DNA from 3 places in the Streptoverticillium reticulum genome. Region 1 is predicted to be linked to each of the others. Evidence: predicted binding sites of a transcription regulator. Region 1 holds the regulator's gene; each other region holds the start of a gene.
What was found. Region 1 encodes HrcA, which represses chaperone genes, less so after heat shock. Its sites were predicted from a motif close to TTNGCACTCNGNNNNNCNGAGTGCNAA; they were not measured.

Region 1 (2,267 bases):
CGGCCGCCGCCGCGCAGGTGCGTGACGCCGCGCTGGTGCAGCGGGATCGACTGGCCGGACTGGGTGCCGGGCCGGATGTCGATCTCCTCGACGCCGTCCAGCGTCTCCAGCGGCACCTTGGTGCCGAGCGCGGCCGCCGTCATCGGGAGGGTGACCGTGCAGTGCAGGTCGTCGCCGCGGCGCTGGAAGACCGGGTGCGGCTTCTCGTGGATCTCCACGTAGAGGTCGCCCGCCGGGCCGCCGCCCGGGCCGACCTCGCCCTCGCCCGCGAGCTGGATGCGGGTGCCGTTGTCCACACCGGCCGGGATCTTGACCGTGAGCGTGCGGTGCGACCGCACGCGGCCGTCGCCCGCGCACTCCGGGCAGGGCGTGGGGACGACCGTCCCGAAGCCCTGGCACTGGGGGCAGGGGCGGGAGGTCATGACCTGGCCCAGGAAGGACCTCGTGACCTGGGAGACCTCGCCGCGGCCGCGGCACATGTCACAGGTCTGGGCGGACGTGCCGGGGGCCGCGCCCTCGCCGCTGCAGGTGGTGCAGACGACGGCCGTGTCGACCTGGATGTCCTTGGTGGTGCCGAAGGCGGCCTCGTTGAGGTCGACCTCGATACGGATCATGGCGTCCTGGCCGCGCCGCGTCCGCGAGCGGGGCCCGCGCTGCGACGCCTGCCCGAAGAAGGCGTCCATGATGTCGGAGAAGTTGCCGAAACCGGCGCCGAAGCCGCCGGCCGCACCCGCGCCGCCCGAGGCGGACAGCGGGTCGCCGCCGAGGTCGTAGACCTGCTTCTTCTGCGGGTCCGACAACACCTCGTAGGCGGCGTTGATCTCCTTGAACCGCTCCTGCGTCTTCGGGTCCGGATTGACGTCCGGATGCAGCTCGCGCGCGAGGCGGCGGAAGGCCTTCTTGATCTCGTCCGGCGAGGCGTCACGGCGGACGCCCAGGACCGCGTAGTAGTCCGTGGCCACTTACGACTCCGCCAGGATCTGTCCGACGTAACGTGCCACTGCGCGTACCGCTCCCATCGTTCCGGGGTAGTCCATGCGGGTCGGTCCGACCACGCCGAGTTTGGCGACTGCCTCGTCGCCCGAACCGTAGCCGACGGCGACCACCGATGTGGAGTTCAGTCCCTCGTGGGCAATCTCATGACCGATGCGCACGGTCATCCTCGAGTCCTTGGCCTCGCCGAGCAGCTTGAGCAGCACGACCTGCTCCTCCAACGCCTCCAGCACGGGCCGGATCGTCAGCGGGAAGTCATGACCGAAACGAGTGAGATTGGCAGTGCCGCCGATCATCAGCCGTTCCTCGGTCTCCTCGACGAGGGTCTCCAGCAGGGTCGCGAGCACCGTGGAAACGGTTCCGCGGTCGTCCTGCTCGAAGGACTCGGGAAGGTCCTGCACCAGCGGCGGCACATCGGTGAACCGCCGCCCCACGACCCGGCTGTTGAGCCGCGCCCGAAGATCCGCCAGCGCGTTCTCGCCAAAGGGCGCCGGGCAGTCGACCATGCGCTGCTCGACGCGCCCGGTGTCCGTGATGAGCACGAGCATGATGCGGGCGGGAGCCAGCGAGAGCAGCTCCACGTGCCGCACGGTCGAACGGGTCAGCGAGGGGTACTGCACCACCGCGACCTGCCGGGTGAGCTGCGCGAGCAGCCGCACCGTGCGGGCCACGACGTCGTCGAGGTCGACGGCGTCGTCCAGGAAGTTCTGGATGGCGCGCCGCTCCGCCGTCGACAGGGGCTTGACGCCCGCGAGCTTGTCGACGAAGAGGCGGTAGCCCTTGTCGGTGGGGATCCGGCCGGCGCTGGTGTGGGGCTGGGCGATGAAGCCCTCGTCCTCCAGGGCGGCCATGTCGTTGCGCACGGTGGCCGGGGAGACGCCCAGCCGGTGCCGCTCGGTGAGGGCCTTGGAGCCCACGGGCTCCTCGGTGCCCACGTAGTCCTGGACGATGGCGCGCAGTACCTCAAGCCTGCGTTCACTCAGCACCGCGCGCACCTCCAGTCAGTGGTCCAGCCGTCTTGCGGGTTCTGCGAGGATCACGGGGGGGCTCTCGGAGCCCGTTCCCCTGGCACTCCATGGTCACGAGTGCCAGATCCCTTCAGCCAGTGTACGGCCGGGCACCACGACCGGGGCAAGGGCCGTCCCCGCCGCGCGCCCGGAGGCCGGGCAACGGTACCGCGCTCCGGCTACCGTCGCGGCATGGGAACTCAAGGGGAACCGGGCGCCGCGGAGGCGCACTGGGAACGGCTCGCGCCGGGCGTCGCCCGCCGCAGA
Region 2 (2,267 bases), 2.1 Mb from region 1:
TCGCCGCCCGTGTGCTCGACGACAGCGGCCGGCTGCGCCGGTTCGTCAACGTCTATGTCAACGACGACGACGTCCGCTTCGAGCAGGGGCTCGAAACGCCCACCCCGGACGGCTCCGCCGTCTCCGTGATTCCCGCCGTTGCGGGGGGCTGACCTTTACACAGGGTTGCTGCGCAATGCCCCGGAATCGCTCCGCCCGTAAAACGGACGGGGCGATTCCGTCTGTTGAAGCGCGATAGAGTTGAGGCGTTCCCCCTCCGGTGTCACTGCCGAACGCATATGAGAACCCGTCAAGTTGTGCGCGAAACGCGTGCACGAATTGTCGGGTTGGTTGGGTTTTGCCCGGCCCGGCTTGCCCGATAATCCCCGCGATTCAGCGGTTATTTCCGATCGGCCACGCCCGGAATTCTCGTCCGAGTGACCTGTTGCAGACGGCATCCGTGCAGATACATTCAGCCGCGGTCGACGCGTTCCGGCGCACACCCCCACCTGTCAGGGGGTGAGGTCTGACCCGGGCCCGCGAAGTGCGGTCCTGTGCAAGGGCCAGTAATAGGGGAGTTAGGCATGGCTCAGGGCACCGTCAAGTGGTTCAACGCGGAGAAGGGGTACGGCTTCATCGCGGTCGACGGTGGTGCGGATGTATTCGTCCACTACAGCGCGATCCAGATGGACGGTTACCGCACCCTCGAGGAGGGTCAGCGGGTCGAGTTCGAGATCTCGCAGGGCCAGAAGGGTCCGCAGGCGGACATGGTCAAGGTGACGGCCTGACGGTCGCGCGTCGGTCACCCGGCTCAATCGGCTTGCCGAGGGGGTCCGCACTCTCCGGAGTGCGGGCCCCCTCGTGCATGCGCGCTCGTGCGTGTGGGTAGCGGTCATACACGCCTGCGCCCTCCCGTCACCCGACCACCACCCCTCACTGACACCCCTTCGGGGCGACCTTGCACTCTCGGGGGTCGAGTGCTAATCATTGGGCTAGCACTCTCCGGGTGAGAGTGACAGATTTGGACCGTCGGTGAGGTCCGCGGGCCAAGCGGGGCAAGGAACCGTGAGGCACGCAGGCCGTCCGTCGCGGGCGCCTGTGCGGTCCGGAGCAATCCACCCCGTCCTGGGAGGACCACTTCACATGGCCAAGATCATCGCGTTCGACGAGGAGGCACGGCGCGGTCTCGAGCGCGGGATGAACCAGCTCGCCGACGCCGTCAAGGTCACCCTCGGCCCCAAGGGCCGCAACGTCGTCCTCGAGAAGAAGTGGGGCGCCCCCACGATCACCAACGATGGTGTCTCCATCGCCAAGGAGATCGAGCTCGAGGACCCGTACGAGAAGATCGGCGCCGAGCTGGTCAAGGAGGTCGCGAAGAAGACGGACGACGTCGCCGGTGACGGCACGACGACCGCGACCGTCCTCGCCCAGGCGCTCGTCCGCGAGGGTCTGCGCAACGTGGCCGCCGGTGCCAACCCGATGGCCCTGAAGCGCGGCATCGAGAAGGCCGTCGAGGCCGTCTCCGGTGCGCTGCTCGACCAGGCCAAGGAGGTGGAGACCAAGGAGCAGATCGCCTCCACCGCCTCCATCTCGGCCGCCGACACCCAGATCGGCGAGCTCATCGCCGAGGCCATGGACAAGGTCGGCAAGGAAGGCGTCATCACCGTCGAGGAGTCGCAGACCTTCGGTCTGGAGCTCGAGCTCACCGAGGGCATGCGCTTCGACAAGGGCTACATCTCGGCGTACTTCGCCACCGACATGGAGCGTATGGAGGCCTCCCTCGAGGACCCGTACATCCTGATCGTCAACTCGAAGATCTCCTCGGTCAAGGACCTGCTCCCGCTGCTGGAGAAGGTCATGCAGTCGGGCAAGCCGCTGCTGATCATCGCCGAGGACGTCGAGGGCGAGGCCCTGTCGACCCTGGTGGTCAACAAGATCCGCGGCACCTTCAAGTCCGTCGCCGTCAAGGCCCCGGGCTTCGGCGACCGCCGCAAGGCCATGCTCGGCGACATCGCCATCCTCACCGGTGGCACGGTCATCTCCGAGGAGGTCGGCCTCAAGCTGGAGAACGCCGGTCTCGACCTGCTCGGCCGCGCCCGCAAGGTCGTCATCACCAAGGACGAGACGACCATCGTCGACGGTGCCGGTGACAGCGACCAGGTCCAGGGCCGCGTCAACCAGATCCGCGCCGAGATCGAGAACAGCGACTCCGACTACGACCGCGAGAAGCTGCAGGAGCGCCTGGCGAAGCTGGCCGGCGGCGTGGCCGTCATCAAGGCCGGTGCCGC
Region 3 (2,267 bases), 920 kb from region 1:
TCGCCTGTTTCCGGCCTCCGGGCCGCCCTCGCCTGTGCCGCCGCCCTGCTCCTCGCGGGCACGCTGTCCGGTTGCTCGAACGGCTCGTCCCACCCCTCCCGGCCGGAGACATCCGCCCCGGAGAGCAGCGCCCCGCCCGCTCCCCGGCCCGACGCCGCCGCCTACCGCCGCTGGGGCCTCGACGGGCCCCTCGCGCCGCCGCCCGTGCCGCCGTCCACCCGGCTGACCGCGACGGTCAAGCCCGGCGAGGCCCCGCAGATCGTCCGGCGGGTGCGGACCGCCGACAAGATCGTCTTCCTCACCTTCGACGACGGGGCCGAGAAGGACCCGGAGTTCGTGAAGATGGCCGAGGACCTGAAGCTGCCGTTCACGATGTTCCTGACGGACAGCATCGCGCGCTCCGGAAGCGGCTACGGCTACTTCGACCGGCTCCGCGCCGCGGGCCCCGCCCCGGGCAACGCCGTGCAGAACCACACCCTGACCCACCCCAACCTGCGCACCCTCTCCGCCGAGGCGCAGCGCAAGGAGATCTGCGGGCAGCAGGACATCCTGGAGAAGCGGTTCGGCAGCCGCCCCGTCCTCTTCCGGCCCCCGTACGGCAACTACAACGACCAGACCCTCGCCGCGGCGGGCGGCTGCGGGGTGCGCGCGGTCGTGCTGTGGGAGGCGACGATGCAGATCAACGACATGCGTTACGCGGAAGGGGGCGGGCTGCGCCCCGGCGACATCGTCCTCGCGCACTTCCGCGGCCCGTCCGAGCTCAAGGGCACGACGATGACGCAGATGGTGACGAACATGCTGCGCAGCATCCAGAAACAGGGCTACACGGTGGCGCGCCTGGAGGACTACGTGTAGGTGCGCGCCCCCGCGACGCGCCGCCCCGCAGGTGGAGTAGGCGCCCCGCCCCCCGGGTAGGTCATGGCTCGCCGCACGGCGAATTGGCACTCCGCTTGACCGAGTGCTAACCGCGTCATAGTCTCGGCTCCGTTGGCACTCTCCACCGGTGAGTGCCAAACACAGCGACGGGCAGGTCCGGCACCCGCGACGACGGATCCACCTGGTCGCCACCTCAGACAATTGACCCCGTGAGATCTCCGAAGGGGGAGGTCGGATCGTGACGACCGCCAGCTCCAAGGTTGCCATCAAGCCGCTTGAGGACCGCATCGTGGTCCAGCCGCTCGACGCCGAGCAGACCACGGCCTCCGGCCTGGTCATCCCGGACACCGCGAAGGAGAAGCCCCAGGAGGGTGCTGTCCTCGCCGTCGGTCCGGGCCGCTTCGAGAACGGCGAGCGCCTGCCGCTCGACGTGCAGGTCGGCGACGTCGTGCTCTACAGCAAGTACGGCGGCACCGAGGTGAAGTACAACGGCGACGAGTACCTCGTCCTCTCGGCTCGCGACGTGCTCGCGATCATCGAGAAGTAATTCACCCCGAAGCCACAGGCTTTCGAGGCTTTTGACTGCGCCCCTGGTTCCCGTGCCTGAAGAGCCGGGCGCCCGGGGCGCAGTTCGTTGAGAGATACGGCGAAGGATACGTAACCCATGGCCAAGACCCTGAAGTTCGACGAGGACGCCCGTCGCGCCCTTGAGCGCGGCGTCAACAAGCTCGCCGACACCGTGAAGGTGACCATCGGCCCCAAGGGCCGCAATGTCGTCATCGACAAGAAGTTCGGCGCTCCCACCATCACCAACGACGGTGTGACCATCGCCCGTGAGGTCGAGCTCGACGACGCGTACGAGAACCTGGGCGCCCAGCTCGTCAAGGAGGTGGCGACCAAGACCAACGACATCGCGGGTGACGGCACCACCACCGCCACCGTGCTGGCCCAGGCGCTGGTCCGCGAGGGTCTGCGCAACGTCGCCGCCGGCGCTTCCCCGGCCGCCCTGAAGAAGGGCATCGACGCCGCGGTCAAGGCCGTCTCCGACGAGCTGCTCGCGACCTCCCGCCCGATCGACTCCAAGACCGACATCGCCGCCGTCGCCGCGCTGTCCGCCCAGGACAAGCAGGTCGGCGAGCTCATCGCCGAGGCGATGGACAAGGTCGGCAAGGACGGTGTCATCACCGTCGAGGAGTCCAACACCTTCGGCCTGGAGCTGGACTTCACCGAGGGCATGGCCTTCGACAAGGGTTACCTGTCGCCGTACATGGTCAGCGACCAGGAGCGTATGGAGGCCGTCCTCGACGACCCGTACATCCTGATCCACCAGGGCAAGATCGCCTCGATCCAGGACCTGCTGCCGCTGCTGGAGAAGGTCATCCAGGCCGGTG

Region 2: groL (chaperonin GroEL) is a predicted target of HrcA. The motif match lies at 937-963, and genes of this name have one in related genera.
Region 3: groES (co-chaperone GroES) is a predicted target of HrcA. The motif match lies at 939-965, and genes of this name have one in related genera.

The regions. Positions count from the first base shown of each region.
Region 1 is NZ_CP179755.1:5,674,852-5,677,118, reverse strand. It holds gene dnaJ (molecular chaperone DnaJ) at 1-962, opposite strand, end outside; gene hrcA (heat-inducible transcriptional repressor HrcA) at 963-1,979, opposite strand; gene ACMATS_RS26035 (MBL fold metallo-hydrolase) at 2,193-2,267, shown strand, end outside.
Region 2 is NZ_CP179755.1:3,554,799-3,557,065, reverse strand. It holds gene ACMATS_RS15960 (MoaD/ThiS family protein) at 1-152, shown strand, start outside; gene ACMATS_RS15955 (cold-shock protein) at 564-767, shown strand; gene groL (chaperonin GroEL) at 1,123-2,267, shown strand, end outside.
Region 3 is NZ_CP179755.1:4,753,671-4,755,937, forward strand. It holds gene ACMATS_RS21800 (polysaccharide deacetylase family protein) at 1-855, shown strand, start outside; gene groES (co-chaperone GroES) at 1,115-1,423, shown strand; gene groL (chaperonin GroEL) at 1,541-2,267, shown strand, end outside.